Cohnella herbarum: one gene and its partners. Each later gene encodes a partner of the first gene's protein in a complex. Links are inferred from orthologs where the notes say so. Each region holds a gene or a part of one and is shown on either strand. Other genes may lie near its edges.

Evidence for each region. Proteins that work in one complex are often made in the same cells at the same time.
Region 2: the proteins of secY (region 1) and secA are in contact, whole or in part, in a crystal structure (PDB 3DIN), measured with the Thermotoga maritima proteins. The link is inferred for Cohnella herbarum from one-to-one orthologs. Residues at the interface, in WP_004081795.1 of Thermotoga maritima: Glu108, Gly109, Glu110, Glu111, Ala236, Glu237, Arg238, Arg239, Ile240, Thr241, Ile242, Gln243, Tyr244, Ala245, Arg246, Arg247, Val248, Thr249, Gly250, Arg251, Arg252, Val253, Tyr254, Gly256, Ala257, Ser258, Thr259, Tyr260, Leu261, Pro262; in WP_004082002.1 of Thermotoga maritima: Glu261, Ala262, Arg263, Lys300, Ala301, Arg302, Thr303, Ile304, Ile305, Leu323, Tyr324, Asp325, Pro326, Val329, Ser330, Tyr333, Ile336, Lys340, Phe345, Val349, Glu363, Phe364, Tyr374, Ser375, Gly376, Gly377, Glu393, Ile395, Thr482, Ser483.
Region 3: secY (region 1) and secG share a complex: the UniProt entries of both Escherichia coli proteins name them as parts of the sec protein translocase complex. The link is inferred for Cohnella herbarum from one-to-one orthologs.

Annotation. Positions count from the first base shown.
Region 1 is NZ_CP051680.1:4,486,267-4,493,704, forward strand. The notes cover bases 162-3,067. They hold secY (preprotein translocase subunit SecY), read right to left. Parts: upstream 2,311-3,067; coding sequence 1,012-2,310; downstream 162-1,011. Other genes in these bases: map (type I methionyl aminopeptidase), read right to left, coding at 162-333; HH215_RS19085 (adenylate kinase), read right to left, coding at 340-984; rplO (50S ribosomal protein L15), read right to left, coding at 2,310-2,753; rpmD (50S ribosomal protein L30), read right to left, coding at 2,792-2,971; rpsE (30S ribosomal protein S5), read right to left, coding at 2,985-3,067. Outside these bases: more of map, read right to left, coding at 1-161; more of rpsE, read right to left, coding at 3,068-3,482; rplR (50S ribosomal protein L18), read right to left, coding at 3,510-3,875; rplF (50S ribosomal protein L6), read right to left, coding at 3,978-4,520; rpsH (30S ribosomal protein S8), read right to left, coding at 4,551-4,949; HH215_RS19125 (type Z 30S ribosomal protein S14), read right to left, coding at 4,980-5,165; rplE (50S ribosomal protein L5), read right to left, coding at 5,217-5,759; rplX (50S ribosomal protein L24), read right to left, coding at 5,795-6,148; rplN (50S ribosomal protein L14), read right to left, coding at 6,194-6,562; rpsQ (30S ribosomal protein S17), read right to left, coding at 6,599-6,865; rpmC (50S ribosomal protein L29), read right to left, coding at 6,889-7,086; rplP (50S ribosomal protein L16), read right to left, coding at 7,073-7,438. UniProt on the Escherichia coli protein: The central subunit of the protein translocation channel SecYEG. Consists of two halves formed by TMs 1-5 and 6-10.
Region 2 is NZ_CP051680.1:4,638,476-4,644,169, forward strand. The notes cover bases 1,064-4,197. They hold secA (preprotein translocase subunit SecA), read right to left. Parts: upstream 3,821-4,197; coding sequence 1,307-3,820; downstream 1,064-1,306. Other genes in these bases: HH215_RS19790 (hypothetical protein), read right to left, coding at 4,050-4,197. Also shown: HH215_RS19775 (hypothetical protein), read right to left, coding at 1-25; more of HH215_RS19790, read right to left, coding at 4,198-4,454; hpf (ribosome hibernation-promoting factor, HPF/YfiA family), read right to left, coding at 4,717-5,280; HH215_RS19800 (cold shock domain-containing protein), read right to left, coding at 5,500-5,694. UniProt on the Escherichia coli protein: Required for protein export, interacts with the SecYEG preprotein conducting channel.
Region 3 is NZ_CP051680.1:6,056,380-6,061,603, reverse strand. What follows is about bases 1,064-3,727. They hold secG (preprotein translocase subunit SecG), read right to left. Parts: upstream 2,682-3,727; coding sequence 2,445-2,681; downstream 1,064-2,444. Other genes in these bases: HH215_RS25880 (GNAT family N-acetyltransferase), read right to left, coding at 2,852-3,727; rnr (ribonuclease R), read right to left, coding at 1,064-2,310. Outside these bases: more of rnr, read right to left, coding at 1-1,063; more of HH215_RS25880, read right to left, coding at 3,728-4,054; HH215_RS25875 (TetR/AcrR family transcriptional regulator), read left to right, coding at 4,250-4,840; HH215_RS25870 (DHA2 family efflux MFS transporter permease subunit), read left to right, coding at 4,868-5,224. UniProt on the Escherichia coli protein: Subunit of the protein translocation channel SecYEG. Overexpression of some hybrid proteins has been thought to jam the protein secretion apparatus resulting in cell death; while this may be true it also results in FtsH-mediated degradation of SecY.

The DNA of each region.
Region 1 (7,438 bases):
TCCGTATGTCCATGCGGAATCGCCGTGATAGCCTTGGTACTGTGCGCCGATGTCGATGCTGATGATGTCGCCTTCTACGAGCTTCCGCGGTCCGGGGAACCCATGAACAAGTTCCTCGTTCGTCGAAGCGCATATGCTGGCCGGAAAACCGTTATAACCTTTGAAAGAAGGAACAGCACCTTGGCTGCGGATGAAAGTATCGGCTATCCGATCCAATTCAGCGGTAGTTACACCAGGCACGACCGCCTGTTTCATCAGGCGATGCGTCTCTGCTACAATCCGTCCCGCCTCGCGCATCAAGTTTAACTCTTTATCAGACTTGATTACGATCATGGCCGATTACCCTCTGAGAAGGGAAGCGATATCGGTCGTAACCGCATCGATGTCCTTCTCCCCGTCTACTTCACGGAGCGAACCTTTGTCGCCGTAATACGTTAGAAGCGGTGCCGTCTTGCTCGTATACTCATCAAGGCGAGTGCCCACTTTTTCTTCCGTATCGTCGGAACGCTGATACAGCTCTCCCCCGTCTTTATCGCAGATGCCTTCCTGCTTAGGAGGGTTGAAAATAACGTGATACGTCGAGCCGCAAGATTTGCAAATCCTTCTCCCCGTTAAGCGGGCCAACAGAAAACCGCGATCCACTTTGAGGTTAATGACATGATCAATCTTTCGTCCCATTTCGGCTAGCATTCCATCAAGAGCTTCGGCTTGCGCGATTGTCCGCGGAAAACCGTCCAACAAAAACCCGTTGGCGCAATCTTCTGCAGCCAGACGATCGCGAACGATGCCGTTCGTCACTTCATCCGGAACGAGAAGGCCTTGGTCGACGTACTCCTTGGCCTTCTGTCCGAGCGGCGTGCCTTGCTTCATGGCTAAACGAAACGCATCACCGGTAGAGATGTGCGGAATGCCGAATTGCTCGACGATCCGTTCTGCCTGCGTTCCTTTACCGGCGCCAGGAGGCCCCATAAACAAAATGTTCATTGTTGTTCCTCCTGCCCGTCTCAGTGATTACTTGTTGATAAAGCCTTTGTAGTGACGTTTGATCAGTTGGCTCTCGATCTGTTTCATCGTCTCAAGAGCAACGCCGATAACGATCAACAACGAAGTACCGCCCAATTGTACGGATTTCGGCAAGCCTGCCAACGAACCGAAGAATACCGGAAGTACCGAGATTAGAGCCAAGAAAACCGCGCCTGCCAGCGTAATGCGGGTAATTACGCGCATCAAGAAGCCAGCCGTCGGCTTGCCGGGACGAATACCCGGAATATAGCCACCGTTCTTCTTCATGTTATCCGCAAGTTGTTGCGGATTGAATTGAACGAACGTATAGAAGAAAGTGAATCCGATGATCAACAAGATGTACAATACCATGCCTAGCGGCTTGTCATAGTACATATGGTTGATAACCCATTGCGCCCAATCTTTGTTCGCCCAGAACTGAGCGATCGTGATCGGGAACATCAAGAGCGAAACCGCAAAAATTACCGGTATTACGCCCGCGCCATTCACTTTAAGAGGAATGTGCGTCGATTGGCCGCCGTACATTTTCTGTCCGACAACCCGTTTCGCGTATTGTACTGGAATTTTACGTACGCCCTGTTGGATGAAGATAACTCCCGCGATAATCAGAACGATTACGAGCAGGATAATAACCACCTTAACGATGCTAAGGAACAATTGACTGGAATCCGTAAATTGATCCGCATAGATTTCGCGAGCGTGCTTCGGAATTGACGCAACGATTGCCGCGAAGATCAAGATCGAGATACCGTTACCGATACCCTTCTCGTTGATTTGCTCCCCCAACCACATTAGGAAGGCGGTACCCGCGGTCAATACGATCGCAATCATAAGATACGTTGCCGTATTCGCGTCGATGACCATATCGTAGTTATACATCCGGTTAAAGCCGATAGCCGTTGCAAAAGCTTGGATAAGCCCCAAAACAATCGTTCCGTAACGAGTGATCTGAGCGAGCTTGCGTTTACCGTTCTCGCCTTCCTTCTGCCATTCCGAGAACTTCGGAATAACGTCCATGGAAAGGAGTTGAACGATGATCGAAGCCGTGATGTACGGCGTAATCCCCAGAGCGAAAATGGAGAAGTTGAACAAAGCACCGCCAGAGAAGGTGTTCAGAAGGCCGAACAGGTCAGTGCCTGTTTGGTCGGCCATCGTGAGAACGTCCTTGTTAATGTTCGGAACCGGAATAAAGGAACCGATTCGATATACAAACAGGATGAAAAGGGTGAACAGGATCCTTCTGCGAAGGTCCTCGACTTTCCAAATGTTAGTTATGGTCGCGAACATTAGATCACCTCGGTTTTACCGCCGGCGGCCTGAATTTTTTCTGCTGCAGACTGAGAGAACTTATGAGCTTTAACAGTCAGCTGCACGTTCAGATCGCCATTGCCCAGAATTTTAATTCCGTCTTTTGGATTTTTGAGAATCCCTTCGTTAAGAAGCAATTCTGGAGTCACTTCTGTACCAGCTTCAAAACGGTTCAGCTGATCAAGATTGACAATCGCAAAGACCGTTGCAAAACGATCATTGTTAAATCCGCGCTTCGGTACCCGACGGTACAATGGGTTTTGTCCACCCTCGAAACCGGGACGTACACCGCCACCGGAACGAGCGTTTTGCCCTTTGTGACCGCGACCTGACGTTTTGCCGAGACCGCTACCGGCTCCGCGTCCTACCCGCTTACGGGTAAACGTCGAGCCTTCGTTCGGAGATAGCTCATGCAATTTCATCGTACGTCGCACCTCCTTGAAAATTATGCTTGATTTACTTAAACTTCTTTGACTTCTACCAAATGGATAACCGTATTGATCATGCCGCGAGTCGCGACATTGTCTTCTCTTACTACGGACGTATGCAACTTGCCGAGGCCCAGAGATTTCACCGTTGCACGTTGATTCTCAGGACGGCCGATCAAGCTACGAACGAGGGTAATTTGAAGCTGTGCCATCTGTTTCCCCTCCTTAACGGAATAGCTCTGCTACGGTTTTGCCGCGCAGTTTCGCTACGTCTTCGGCGCGTTTGAGGCGGGATAAACCTTCCAACGTCGCATTGACCATGTTAATGGAGTTGGAGGAACCCAGCGATTTCGTCAAAATATCGCCGACTCCAGCAAGTTCGAGCACCGCGCGGACAGGACCGCCCGCGATAACGCCCGTACCTTCGGATGCTGGTTTCAGCAGCACTTTGCCGGCGCCGAAACTTCCCGTAACGGCGTGTGGAATTGTCGTTCCAACGAGTGGTACGAATACAAGATTTTTCTTAGCGTCATCGACGCCCTTACGGATTGCGTCTGGAACTTCGGAAGCTTTACCGATTCCGGCGCCAACCCATCCTTTGCCGTCTCCGACAACGACGAGTGCGCTGAAACTAAAGCGACGTCCGCCTTTGACGACTTTGGAGACACGATTGATTTGAACCATTTTTTCGGTTAGTTCCAATGTATTCGGATCTACACGCAAGTCGTTTACCTCCTTGTGAAAAAGTAATTAAAACTGTAATCCGGCTTCGCGTGCAGCGTCCGCCAGTGCTTGAATACGTCCGTGATACAAGTAACCGCCACGATCGAACACGACGTTATTGTATCCTTTATCAATTGCGCGTTTAGCGATCAATTCGCCAACTTTGCGAGCAGACTCGACGTTGCCGCCGTTACCTACTTCAGCAAGCTCTTTGTCAACCGTAGATGCGCTAGCAAGCGTTACGCCTTTAACGTCATCGATCAGTTGAGCATAGATATGCTTGGAAGAACGGAACACGGACAGACGTGGACGTTCGTTAGTCCCGCTGATTTTCTTACGTACCCGAAGGTGCCGTTTGAGACGAGCTTTATTCTTATCGGCTTTAGTAATCATCCGCATGGTTCACTCCTTTCGTGTTCGTTGCTTAAAGTGCAACCGTTATAAGCAACGTTCGTTGCGTTCGGTTGTCACGTGCGGCATTAAGCCGCATTAAGCTTACTTCTTCTTACCGGCCTTACCTTCTTTACGAATAATGCGTTCGCCTTCGTACTTGATTCCTTTACCTTTATACGGCTCCGGAGGACGAACAGCGCGGATCTTAGCAGCAATTTCACCGACGGCTTCTTTATCGATGCCTTTAACGATGATTTTGTTTTGTGCCGGCACTTCGAATTCAATGCCGCTAGCCGGTACGATTTCGACCGGGTGAGAGTAACCAACGTTCAATACCAGCTTCTCGCCGGATTTACTAGCACGGTAACCTACACCTACCAGATCAAGGTTTCTGATGTAACCTTCGGTTACGCCGTTTACCATGTTGGCAACTACGCTGCGAGTCGTGCCGTGCAGCGAGCGGTGAAGTTTGTTATCGGAAGGACGTTCAACAGTAATAACATCGGACTCGTAGGAAACCTTCATATCGCTGTGAAGTACGCGGGACAAAGTTCCTTTAGGTCCTTTAATCGTAATTACGTTGTTGTCCAGGTTCACGTTCACGCCGTTAGGCACCTGAATCGGTTTGCGTCCAATACGGGACATAGGTACACCTCCAATCGTGTGACAGTTAAATTACCAAACGTAGCAAAGCACTTCTCCGCCGGACTTCCCTTGACGGGCTTCCTTATCGGTGATGATGCCTTTAGATGTGGAAATGATCGCGATGCCGAGGCCACCCAACACACGCGGTACTTCAGTAGATTTCGTATAAACGCGCAAACCTGGTTTGCTAATGCGTTTAAGACCCGTGATAACGCGCTCGTTGTTCGCACCGTATTTCAAGAAAATGCGGATCAAACCTTGCTTGTTATCTTCTACATATTCAGCGTCGCGGATAAAACCTTCACGTTTCAGGATTTCAGCAATTTGCTTCTTAACCGTAGACGCAGGCAATTCCACCGACTCATGACGCACGAGATTCGCGTTGCGAATCCTCGTCAACATATCTGCAATAGGATCAGACATAACCATGGGGTAAACCTCCTTCCCGAACTAGGCTGATTACCAGCTCGCTTTTTTGACGCCAGGAATCTGGCCTTTATATGCCAATTCACGGAAACAGATCCGGCAGATCTTGAATTTTTGCAAAACGGAATGCGGACGTCCGCAACGTTCGCAACGCGTGTAAGCCTGGACTTTAAACTTCGGCGTACGCTGTTGCTTGATTTTCATCGACGTTTTTGCCACTTGCTTTCACACCTCCATTAGAATACCTTTTGCTCATTGACCGGGCTATCGTCACTTCGCAAACGGCATACCCAATTGGGTGAGCAGCTCACGCGCTTCTTCGTCCGATTGTGCAGTCGTTACGATGACGATATCCATCCCGCGAACTTTATCAATCTTGTCATACTCGATTTCCGGGAAAATCAATTGTTCTTTCAAACCGAGCGTGTAGTTTCCGCGGCCATCGAACGATTTGGTCGATACGCCGTGAAAGTCACGTACGCGAGGAAGAGAAATGTTGAACAATTTATCCAGGAAGTAATACATCCGTTCGCCACGAAGCGTTACTTTAACGCCGATCGGCAAGTTCTCACGCAAGCGGAAGCCCGCGATCGATTTTTTGGAGCGAGTGATTACCGGCTTTTGACCAACAATCTTCTGCATGTCCTCTACCGCGAAATCCATGATTTTGGAGTTCGAAACCGCTTCGCCGACACCCATGTTCAGGACGACTTTCTCGATTTTCGGCACTTGCATGACGGATTTGTAGCTAAACTTCTGCATAAGAGCAGGAGTGATTTCATTCAGGAAACGTTCCTTCATTCTTGCTGCCATGAGTCACAGTGACCTCCTTTCCGTTCTTACTGCGATTAGTCGATCAGTTCTCCGGAGCGTTTAGCTACCCGGACTTTTTTGCCGTTATCAAGCGTTTTGCTGCCAACGCGAGTTGGTTTGCCGCTTTTAGGATCGATATGCATCACGTTAGACACGTGAATCGGCGCTTCGCGCTCGATGATACCGCCTTGTTGGTTCGTTGGGTTTGGACGCGTATGGCGTTTCACCATATTGACGCCCTCGACAAGTACGCGATTTTCGCGCGGATACGCTGCGATAATGCGGCCTTTCTTGCCTTTGTCTTTGCCCGAGATGACGATGATGTTATCGTCTTTTTTCACGTGCAGTTTATTGTTGTGCGATTCAAGCACTTTTTTCAGACGGGGCATGGGTACACCTCCTTGAGTGTTTCTCCATCGGTGCGTTCCGGAATGTTAGAGAACTTCCGGTGCCAGGGAAATGATTTTCATGAAGTCGTGTTCGCGAAGCTCACGGGCAACTGGTCCGAAGATCCGGGTACCGCGCGGGCTCTTGTCTTCTTTAACGATTACAGCAGCGTTCTCGTCGAACGCGATGTAAGATCCGTCTTTACGGCGTACCGAACGTTTCGTACGAACGATAACGCATTTGACTACGTCGCCTTTTTTGACAACGCCGCCTGGTGTTGCTTGTTTAACGGAGCATACGATCATATCACCGATATGTCCTACGCGGCGTCCTGTGCCACCAAGCACGCGGATACACATCAATTCTTTCGCGCCGGAGTTGTCGGCAACGGCCAGACGCGTAAACGGTTGAATCATCGCAAGGTCCTCCTTTCAGTTACAGGTGAGAGTCTCTTAGGCCAATACGGCTTTCTCGACGATTTCGACCAAGCGCCATGTTTTGTCTTTCGACAAAGGGCGGGTCTCCATGATTCTCACTGTGTCGCCGATTTTTGCATCATTAGTTTCGTCATGCGCTTTGAATTTCTTCGTGTATTTAATCCGTTTGTGGTACAAGCTGTGTTTTTTGTACGTTTCAACAGCTACCACAATCGTTTTATCCATTTTGTCGCTGACGACCTTACCAATCTGCACTTTACGATTGTTGTTGCGTTCGCTCATGGTAATCCTCCTTTTCCCGGGTTTTAGCCGATGCCGAGTTCACGCTCGCGCAAAATGGTTTTAGCCCGAGCAATTTCTTTCCGCAGATCGCCAAGGCGGTGCGGGTTATCCAGTTGGCCAGTAGCCAGTTGGAAGCGGAGGTTGAACAGCTCATCCTTGAAGCCGGCGATCTTCTGTTCGAGTTCCGCCGATGTCAGGTTGCGAAATTCACTGGCTTTCATTTGCTTCACCACCCAGTTCTTCACGTTTCACAAACTTCGTCTTGATCGGCAACTTGTGCGCAGCAAGACGCATCGCTTCACGTGCGATCTCCTCGGATACGCCTGCGAGCTCGAACAATACTTTGCCCGGTTTCACAACGGCAACCCATGCTTCTACGTTACCTTTACCGCTACCCATCCGAACCTCAAGAGGTTTTTGGGTGATCGGTTTCGAAGGGAAAATTTTGATCCAAACTTTACCGCCCCGTTTAATATAACGAGTCATCGCGATACGCGCAGCCTCGATTTGACGGTTCGTTATCCAAGAAGGCTCCATTGCTTGCAGACCGTATTCGCCGAAGTGAACTTCAGC
Region 2 (5,694 bases), 150 kb from region 1 along the record:
AATTGAATTTCCAAATCCTGCTCACTTATGTTCCCCTTTTCTACTCGATGTAACATTCTCCTATTTAGTTATAGTCGGTAATGATCTTCGAGTAAAGAAAAAAACTTCCCGCACCGGATAGGTGCGAGAAGCGTCGTGAATCGCTATGTGTTTATTGGACTTCCTGCTTAATCTGATGACGTAAGTAACCGTCGATAAAGGAATCTAGATCGCCGTCCATTACCGCGCCGATATTACCCGTTTCCACGGAAGTACGGTGATCCTTGACCATGCTGTACGGGTGGAAAACGTAGGAGCGGATCTGGCTGCCCCATGCGATATCCATCTGTTCTCCACGAACCTCGGCCAATTCCTTCTGCTGCTCCTGAATCTTGAGCTCGTATAGCTTGGACTGGAGCATCTTCATCGCCTTATCGCGGTTCTGAATCTGCGAACGCTGCGTTTGGCAAGCGACGACGATCCCCGTCGGTAAATGCGTAATCCGAATCGCGGAATCCGTCTTGTTGATGTGCTGTCCGCCCGCACCGCTAGCGCGGTACGTATCGACTCGCAAATCCTCGGTACGGATTTCGATCTGGATATCGTCATTGATCTCCGGCACGACATCGCAAGATACGAATGAAGTATGCCGTCTGCCCGAAGCGTCGAACGGAGATATCCTAACCAGTCGGTGCACGCCTTTCTCCGCCTTGAGGTAGCCGTAGGCGTTGTGGCCTTTGACAAGGATCGTTACGCTCTTGATCCCCGCTTCGTCGCCCGGAAGATAATCGAGCAGTTCAACCTTGAAGCCGCGCTTCTCGGCCCATCTCGTATACATCCGGTACAACATTTGCGCCCAATCCTGAGACTCGGTACCCCCGGCACCCGGATGCAGCTCCAGGATGGCGTCGAGTTTGTCGTACGGTTGGTTTAACAGCAACTGAAGCTCGAAGGAATCGACTTTGGCCGTTAACCCCGTGACGCTCTCCGACCATTCCGTCGCCATCGATTCGTCCGCTTCTTCTTCAAGAATCTCGAGCATATCCAGCAAGTCCTGGCATTCGTTCGCCAAACCCTCGAATTGATCGACGATCGCTTTGATCGCGTTCATCTCGCCGATGACGGTTTGCGCTTTCTCGTTGTCGTCCCAGAAGTTCGGATCGCTCATTTTCACTTCGTAGTTCTCGATCTGTTCTTTCTTCAGATCTAAGTCAAAGGGACCCCCTGAGTTGCTGAAGTCGCTTCGCGTTCCCACGAAGATCTTGCTTAACGGATACGTCTAGCTCGAACATGTTGAAATCACCTCATAAAATCTTGTGCTTGCGAATCAGTCTATGCGACCGTGGCACAATTTGTATTTCTTGCCGCTACCGCATGGGCACGGATCGTTACGGCCTACAGCGCTGGCGCTGCGGGTCTTAGGTTTCTTAGGCGCTTCCTCGGCTTTCGAATCGACCGCTTGGCCTTCCGCTACCGCTTCGCGCTTAGGCGTCGTCTGAACTTGAGCTCTCATGATGTACATCGTGATCTCTTCTTCGATCCGTTCGATCATGGAGAGGAACATGTTATGTCCTTCGAATTGGTATTCGCGAAGCGGATCGTTACCGCCGTACGCCCTGAGATGAATCCCTTGACGAAGGTGATCCATCGAATCGATGTGATCCATCCATTTGCTATCTACGGCGCGGAGAACGACGACCTTCTCGAATTCGCGCATCGTTTCCATACCGATCGATTCTTCGCGCTCATCGTACAGCTTATCGACTCCCTCGACGAGAAACTCGATAATTTCTTCTTTTTCCTTGCCCCACAGATCATCTTTGCTTAACCGGTCTTCCGGCAAGAAATGTTGATGAGCATAAGTGACGAGGCTATCCATATCCCAATCTTCGGGAACGTCGTTATCCGAACAATGGCTGTCCACCGCGCGGGTGATGACGGAACGAATCATGCCCGTAATTACGTCGCGGATGTTGTCCGAATTCAGGATCGCGCGGCGGTCTCCGTAGATTTTCTCCCGTTGCAGGTTGATGACGTCATCGTACTGAAGCACGATGCGGCGGGTGTCGAAGTTGTTGCCTTCGACGCGCTTCTGCGCGGATTCGATCGCGCGCGAGATCAGCTTGCTCTCGATCGGAGAATCCTCGTCGAAACCGAGGCGCTCCATCATGCCCATAATATTGTCCGCTCCGAAACGGCGCATCAGCTCGTCTTCCATCGACAGATAAAATTGCGACGAACCTTGGTCCCCTTGGCGACCCGCGCGTCCGCGCAATTGGTTATCGATCCGGCGGGATTCGTGGCGTTCCGTTCCCATGATATGAAGGCCGCCGACTTCGGCTACGCCCTCTCCAAGATGGATATCCGTACCGCGACCGGCCATATTGGTCGCGATCGTAACGGTGTTATATTGACCGGCGTTGGAGATAATCGCGGCTTCCTCGGCATGGTACTTGGCGTTCAATACTTGGTGAGCGACGCCTTTTTTCTTAAGCATATCCGAGATGCGCTCGGAATTCTCGATCGATACGGTACCCACGAGGACGGGTTGTCCCGTCGAATGCCGTCTTACGATTTCTTCGACGACCGCGCGGTACTTGCCGTTCTCGGACTTGTAGACAACGTCCGGAATGTCGTTACGGATCATCGGACGGTTCGTCGGCACTTGGATAACGTCCAAGCCGTAGATCCGTTTGAACTCCTCTTCCTCGGTTTTCGCAGTACCGGTCATGCCGGCAAGCTTGCCGTACATCCGGAAGTAGTTCTGGAAGGTGATCGTGGCGAGCGTCATGCTCTCGTTCTGAACCGTGAGCTGCTCCTTCGCTTCGATCGCTTGATGCAGACCTTCGCTATAGCGACGGCCGGCCATCAAACGTCCGGTAAACTCATCGACGATAATAACTTCGTCTTCTTGAACGACGTAGTCGACATCGCGTTTCATAATATATCTAGCACGTAGCGCTTGATTGACGTGGTGGTTAAGCGTCACGTTGTCATGCGCGAATAAGTTCTCGATGTTAAAAGCGCGTTCTACCTTCGTAACCCCTGCTTCGGTTAGGGCTACGCTGCGCAATTTGATATCGACTGTGAAATCCTCGGTATCGGTAAGCCGGCTAACCAAACGATCGGCGGCGTAATAGAGCTCCGTCGATTTCTGGGCTTGGCCGGAAATAATGAGCGGAGTCCGTGCTTCGTCGACGAGAATGGAATCCACTTCATCGATGATCGCGTAGTGAAGCGGACGCTGCACCATTTGTTCCTTATAAAGAACCATGTTATCGCGCAAATAATCGAACCCGAATTCATTGTTCGTACCGTAAGTAATATCGCACGCGTAAGCGGCTTGTTTCTCTTCATGGGAAAGCCCGTGAAGGTTACAGCCGACCGTCATGCCAAGGAAGGAATAGATTTGTCCCATAAGTGCGCTATCGCGTTGCGCCAAATAGTCGTTGACCGTGATAACGTGTACGCCTTCGCCTTGCAGCGCATTTAAGTACACGGACAAGGTACCGACGAGCGTCTTCCCTTCACCGGTTCTCATCTCGGCGATCTTGCCGTGATGCAGAACCATGCCCCCGATTAACTGTACGTCGAAATGGCGCATGTTCAGCGTGCGCTTGGAAGCTTCCCTTACGACTGCGAACGCCTCTGGAAGAATGTCATCCAAGGACTCGCCTTTGGCGATGCGGCCACGGAATTCATCCGTCTTCGCGCGAAGCTGATCGTCGCTCAGCGGGGTGATTGATGACTCCAAACCGTTAATCTGTTCAACGGTTTTAAGGAGCCGTTTCACCTCACGTTCATTAGCATCTCCGAATATTTTTTTGACAAGTCCCAACATATAGGATGTACCCCTCTCTCTCGCGGGTCTAACAACATCTTCTCATTTTATCAGTTTGGGGAAATTGGGGCAAGGAAGGGAATCTGGAAATGGAAGGAGGTTAAGAAAAACAACAATAATGCGGGTTTTGGGTACAAAAAAAACTGCCGCATAGGGAGCAGAAGCTTCTTGGTTCGGCAGTATTTATTTGGTTATGAAATTGCGATGGAGAACGCTTGCCGTAGTTGCTTTATGTGGTCCGTTGCATTTTCCGGATAATCGTTTCTTGCTCTAAAGAATGAAGAGCTAACGTTTCTAGTACTCGATCGTGTCTGCCTTGACCAGATTTCAATTCTGCGACGTCCTCTTTCAGGACGGCTACGTCTGTCTTCAGAACGGCGACGTCCTCTTTCAGTACCGCAACGTCCTCTTTCAGTACTGCAACATCCTCTTTCAGTACCGCAACATCCTCTTTCAGTACCGCAACGTCCTCTTTCAGTACTGCAACATCCTCTTTCAGTACTGCAACATCCTCTTTCAGTACTGCGACGTCTTCTTTCAGTACTGCGACATCCTTTTGAATCCCGGTAATTTTCGCATCCATGACTTCAACGACATGTTTAATTGCCAACAAGATTTCCTTCGTTTCATCCATTGGACCAGCTCCTTAAAAGAATTATAACAGATGCGGACAAATGAAGTGAACAGAAAAAGCCGCCCAATTCTCCGATTAGGAGAACGAGCGGCGTGTGCTTCACGTCCGTGATATCTAACTAGATTGATCGTATCATGATTTAGATGGTTAAGCAATATTTTCGGGTATAACCCCTTCAGCTCATTACCTATGCAGTTCGAACGATTATACAATTCGCAAAAAAGCCCCGGCTATGAGCGGCCGAGGCTTACGTTTTATTAGTTTATTCAGCGGATTCGATTAACCCGTACTTCCCGTCATTCCGACGATACACGACACTGACTTCCTTCGACTCCGTATTGGCGAATACATAGAAGTTATGACCTACCAGATTCATTTGGAGAATCGCTTCTTCCACGTCCATCGGCTTCAGATTGAATCTCTTCGTCCTTACGAGCTCGAGGTCGTCCTCTTCATCCCTGGCAAGCGTCGTAACTCCGCTGCCATTGCCGAAGTCTTCCTTAAAGAGAGCTCTTGCCGATCCGGCTTCACGGAAATTGCGATTAATTTTCGTTTTGTGTTTGCGAATTTGGCGTTCGAGTTTGTCCACTACAAAGTCAATCGATGCGTACATGTCCTCGCGTTTCTCCTCCGCCCGCAATAGCGCTCCTGGAAGAGGGATCGTAACCTCGATGGCTTGTTGGCCTTTCGTAACGCTTAGGGTTACATTTACATCAGATTGGGGAGGTGCTTCAAAATATCGCTCCAGTCGACTCAGCTTCTTCTCCACATACTCTCGAAGAGCATCTGTCACTTCCAAACGCTGACCACGAATGTTGTATTTCATGGGGCACTCCTCCTTTGCATGACTCTATGATAACACACACTGGGCTGACGTTTCAAAACATTCCAAAAATAAATTTGAATTATCAGAATATTTGACTAAATTGTTACGATGGTGGAGCTTTAAAATAAAAAACCCTGGATTTCTCCAGGGCACGTGGCAAACATTGCTACATGTAATCCACATCTTGTATGATTGTTCGACGCGGATGCGCCGGAATGATTACACTCTAGTAACGTTAGCTGCTTGAGGGCCTCTAGCTCCTTGAACGATATCGAATTCAACCGTTTGGCCTTCTTCAAGAGCTTTGTAACCGTCCATTTGAATAGCGGAGAAGTGAACGAACACGTCGCCACCTTGCTCTGTTTCAATGAAGCCGTAACCTTTTTCCGCGTTAAACCATTTAACTTTACCTTG
Region 3 (5,224 bases), 1.6 Mb from region 1 along the record:
CACGCCTTTAGCGCCGCCGCCCGGCTTACCGCCGCGCCCGCCGCGACCGCGGCCTCCGTCGCCGCCACCGCCGACGCCAACGAACCGACCCGCCGCGTTCAGCTTCTTCCGCTTCCGGTCGAAACCGCCCGGTCCGCGCGCGTCGACGAAACTCACGCGGCTGCCGCTACGCGACTTCATGTCGACCATCTCGAAATCGATCGTATGGTCGCTCATGTTCACGCGGCCGACGCGGATTTTCACCTCGTCGCCGATCCGGTATATCTTCGACGTGCGCTCGCCGATCAATGCCATATGAAGCTCATGGAAATGGTAGTAATCGTCCGTCATATCGCTTAGACGAATTAAGCCTTCCACTGTATTTTCCAGCTCGATGAACATGCCGAAGCTTGTTACGCCGCTAATAATGCCGACGAACTCTTCGCCGATCTTGTCGAGCATGAACTCGGCCTTCTTCAGCTTCTCGGTATCCCGCTCGGCATCGACCGCTACGCGTTCGCGCTCCGAAGATTGGGAAGCGATATCCGGCATCCGCGCGTTCAATGAATCGAAGCGATTATCCGGCAAAGTGCCGCCGTTCTCCAGCACCTCGCGCATAACGCGATGGATAGCCAAATCCGGGTAACGACGAATCGGCGAAGTAAAGTGAGAGTAATATTCCGCAGCCAATCCGAAATGTCCGAGACTTTCCGCGTCGTACTTCGCTTGTTTCATCGAACGCAGCATCATCGTGCTGAGCACGGTTTCTTCCTTCGTGCCTTGAATCTCTTCGAGCAACGTCTGAAGCGCCCGCGGATGCACGGTATTTCCTTTGCCGCGCACGGCATAACCGAAATTGCCCGCGAACTGCATGAACGTCATCAGTTTCTCGTTAGAAGGCTCCTCATGAATCCGATAAATAAACGGAACCTTCAACCAGTGAAAATGCTCCGCTACCGTCTCGTTCGCCACGAGCATGAATTCTTCGATGATCTGCTCCGCGATCGAACGCTCCCGCTTCACGATCTCGATCGGCTTGCCCTGTTCGTCGACGATAACCTTCGCTTCCTGGAATTCGAAATCGATCGCGCCGCGGCGCATCCGCATATCGCGAAGCCCCATTGCCAGCTCGCGCATCAGCTTAAAAGTATCCACCAGCTCGGAGTATCGCTCCGTCACTTCCGGATCCTCGTCGTTCAATATTTTACGGACGTTCGTATAAGTCATTCTCTCCGTCGTCCGTATAACGCTCGTGAAAATATCATGGCGAACCTGCTTCATCGTCCCCGGCTCGAATTCCATCTCGCAAGACATCGTCAGTCGATCCACCTGCGGATTCAAGGAACAAATTCCGTTGGATAACCGGTGCGGAAGCATCGGAATTACCCTGTCCACCAGGTAGACGCTGCAGCCCCGATTGTAAGCTTCTTCATCCAGCTTCGATTTCTCGCGCACGTAATAGCTCACGTCGGCGATATGAACGCCCAGCACAAGATTTCCGTTAGCCAATCTTTCCACGTTAACCGCATCGTCCAGATCTTTGGCATCTTCGCCGTCAATCGTTACGATGACTTTATCGCGTAAGTCGCGACGCCCTTGTTGCACGATCTCCTCTTCGGTAATCGTATCGGGTGCCGCATCCGCTTCCTCGAGCACGTCGCCCGGGAAACTTTCAGGCAAGCCATGCTTGCGGATGATGCTGAGGATATCGACTCCCGGATCATCTTTGTGGCCGAGAACTTCGACGATCTCGCCTTCCGCCGCGGAACGTCCTTCCGGATATGTAAGGATGTTAACGACGACCTTCTGTCCGGTCACCGCGCCCTTGAAACCTTCGCTGCGGATAAAAATATCCTTATTAATCCGTTTGTCGTCCGGTACAACGAAGCCGTAGCTCTCGTGATTCTGGAAAACGCCGACGACCTGCGTCACCGCCCGCTTCACGATGCGAACGATCTCGCCTTCCAGCTTGCCGTTCTCGTTCTTGGCGGACACACGCGCCAGCACGATATCCCCGTTCATCGTCCCCTTCATGTCGTTGGCATGAATGTAGAGATCGGGATGCTCTTTGTCATCCGGAATCAAGAACGCAAAACCTTTCGGATGGGATTGAATTCGTCCCCGCAGCAAATTCATCCGTTCCGGAACGCCATAGCGATCCGTACGGGTTAGCAGAATCTTGCCGTCTTGCTCCATCTCGGTCAGCAAGCGAAGGAAAGCTTTGAATTCAACGGCATCCTCTATGCCGAAATGCTTTTCCAATTCTTTATAAGTTAACGGTTTATAGGCGGTTTCCCGCATGAAATCGAGCAGCTCCTGCTCTGTGCACATCGGCATCCGTATCACCTCGTCCTACGTATAGTATACACACTTTGCGTCCTCGGCAACCGGATGTACCTGCCCGCCTCATGCGCATTCGCACAAAAAAAGCAGGAAGCTCGCGCTCCCTGCCTGATCTCATCCCGTTAGTTTTTCACGAAATAAGCAACCACCAAAGAAAGGATGAAGAAACCGACCGCCAATCCGATCGTCAAGCGTTGCAAGAACAAATCGATACCGCGGGCCTTCTGTTTGCCGAACAGCTGCTCTGCTCCGCCGGAGATTGCGCCCGACAAGCCTGCGCTCTTACCGCGTTGCAGCAGAACGACTGCAATAAGTCCTAACGAGAAAATAACCAAAATTATTTTAAGAACGACGTCCATCGTTTACACCTCCCAAATCCCGTTACAAAAACAGTATTTTCATTTTATCACAATGCCCATCGGGTTGACAACCATCGCTTTAAAAGACAACAACTTACATTGTTCCCCTATTCTAAGATAAATCGCCAGGTTCCGCCCAGCTTCCCCATTTTCCCCCGACTAAGCCGTCTTTAGAAGAAATCCATCAGATGCGTCGTCCGTTCGGAAATATGTCGTTCCAGCAACTTCACTTTAGCCACAGGTCCGCTTATTCGCCCGACTTCCCGCAAGAACGACGGCTTCCGATTGCCCAGCAGCATCGCCGTCAACGCTTGAATATCGCAAGACACCGCTTCCCCGCTTGATGCTGCTTGCTCGTACGATTGGCCTTCAAGCCTCTCCAACCTTGCCGAACCTCCAGCGCTCCAAACCAAGCGGAAAATACCATTGTTCCACGGCGCATGAGCATCCGATAAGTTTATCGCGACCTCTTCCTCCCGTTCGCCTCCGGCACTCTCATCCCAAGCATATTCCCGTACAAAAGCTTCCGCATCCACGATCCGCGACATGAAATACGGAATCACCTCCTGCTTGATCCGGGGGTCGGATAATAGGAACGGCAGCGGATCATCGATCGGCGCGATTAACGTGACCTCGTCGATCATTGAATCGTGATTGGCGACAAAAGTCCACAACGCCGTGCGCGAAGCTTCATTCGTGCTTACCCACTCGTGAATCGTCATTTTACCGTCCGCGATCTGGTAGAAAACATACCCTTCCGGTTGACCGTTCTCGTTGGAATAGACGGCAAAAGCGCCCGATTTCTTCAAAATCCGATTCTCCCACCAATCCTGCGTCCGAACCAGGTTTCCGCTATAACGCGAGGCGTACGATGAGTAGACGGCGTTCAGAATCTCGATGTCCGGTTTCATCATCCGCTTCACTTGTCCCGGCGTTTCTTGGCGCGCTGGCAGTTGTTTCGTTTCGATCGAATATTTCTTCCGTTCGACGGTCATTTCGTATCCATATTTGCGGTAAAAAGGAAAAGCGAAAGGGTGCAGCATACTGATCGTTTGGCCGTTCTTTCTCATCGTATCGAATCCGTGCACGAGAAGCTTGCTTACGCATCCCCGCCTTCTCGCTTCCGGCCAGGTCGCAACGCCCGCTACCCCGCCCATGGCCAGCTTCCGTCCTTGAACCCATGCTTCCAAAGGAATGATCAGCATTGCGGACAGCAGCTCTCCCCGTTCGTCGAATGCGCCCCAGTCCTGCTCCGGACGATAGTTAAGTCGCTTGGACTCCTTCTCTTCCGGCGTTAAATGATATTGAAACGCGAATTGCGATAACGCCGTCCTATCCTCGAATTCTTCCGATCTTAACTGTCTGATTTCCATTGCGCCTTGCCCCCAATCCTATTCGTTCGCTCCCTCTATATTAACAAAACGTCGATCTACATGTAACTGCCCAATGCTACGGGGTCATCCTATTCTTAATACTCTTATGAATAAATTCCAGTTGACTTTATCCGCGTTTTTCTGGTTTTATTATATAGACCGATCGCTATAATTTCTAAAAAAGGAGGGTTTCCCTTGCGGGAGAAAACGAATTCTCGCGAAGTGATCGTCGAGACGGCCGCGGGATTGTTCAACAAACAAGGATTTCACGGAACGGGACTAAACCAGATCATCAAGGAAAGCCAATGCCCGAAGGGCTCCTTGTATTACTATTTTCCGGAAGGCAAAGTGGAATTGGCTTTGGAGTGCATCCGCCATACGAAAAGCCTCGTCGCCGCAAAATGGAATCGCTTGTTCGCGGCCCACGAGCACCCTGCGCAAGCGATCCAACTGTTCGTAGAAGAGACGGCGCAAGAGGCGGATCAAACAAACTTCGAATGCTTCCTCCCGCTCAGCTTCTGGACGGCGGTAGAAGCTTCTTACATTAACGAGAGGCTTCGAGAGGCTTGGCAGGACGTGTTCTTAACGTGGCAATCGATCGTATCCGAGGCGCTGCAACGGATCGGCATCGCCGAATCCCAAGCGGACGAGACGGCCATGACGGTCATTTCCCTGCTCGAAGGTTCGCTCCACTTGGCGCTGACCGCGAGAGACACTCGGCCGATCCTGAACGCTTCGAAACATGTGCGGTTATATCTCGACAACGTGCTCGCCCAACAACTATAGACAGATATTCGGAGGTAGGAGCATTTCATGGAGGCAACCATACATCAGCCTGCGCAAGACGGAGCAGGCAAACCTTTCAAAGTCGTACCCATTATGATCGCTTTGCTCATTAGCGGCTTCATCGGCCTGTTCAGCGAAACGGCGCTTAACGTAGCGCTAACCGATCTCATGGAATTACTGAGCATTACCCCTGCTACCGCGCAGTGGTTGACCACGGGTTATTTGCTGACGCTCGGCATTCTCGTTCCCGTGTCGGGTTTTCTTCTGCAGTGGTTCACGACTAAGCAATTATTCGTTGCGTCGCTAGCTTTCTCTATTCTCGGCACCCTCACGGCCGCGCTCGCTCCGAGCTTCGAGGTTCTTCTGATCGCGCGGGTCATTCAA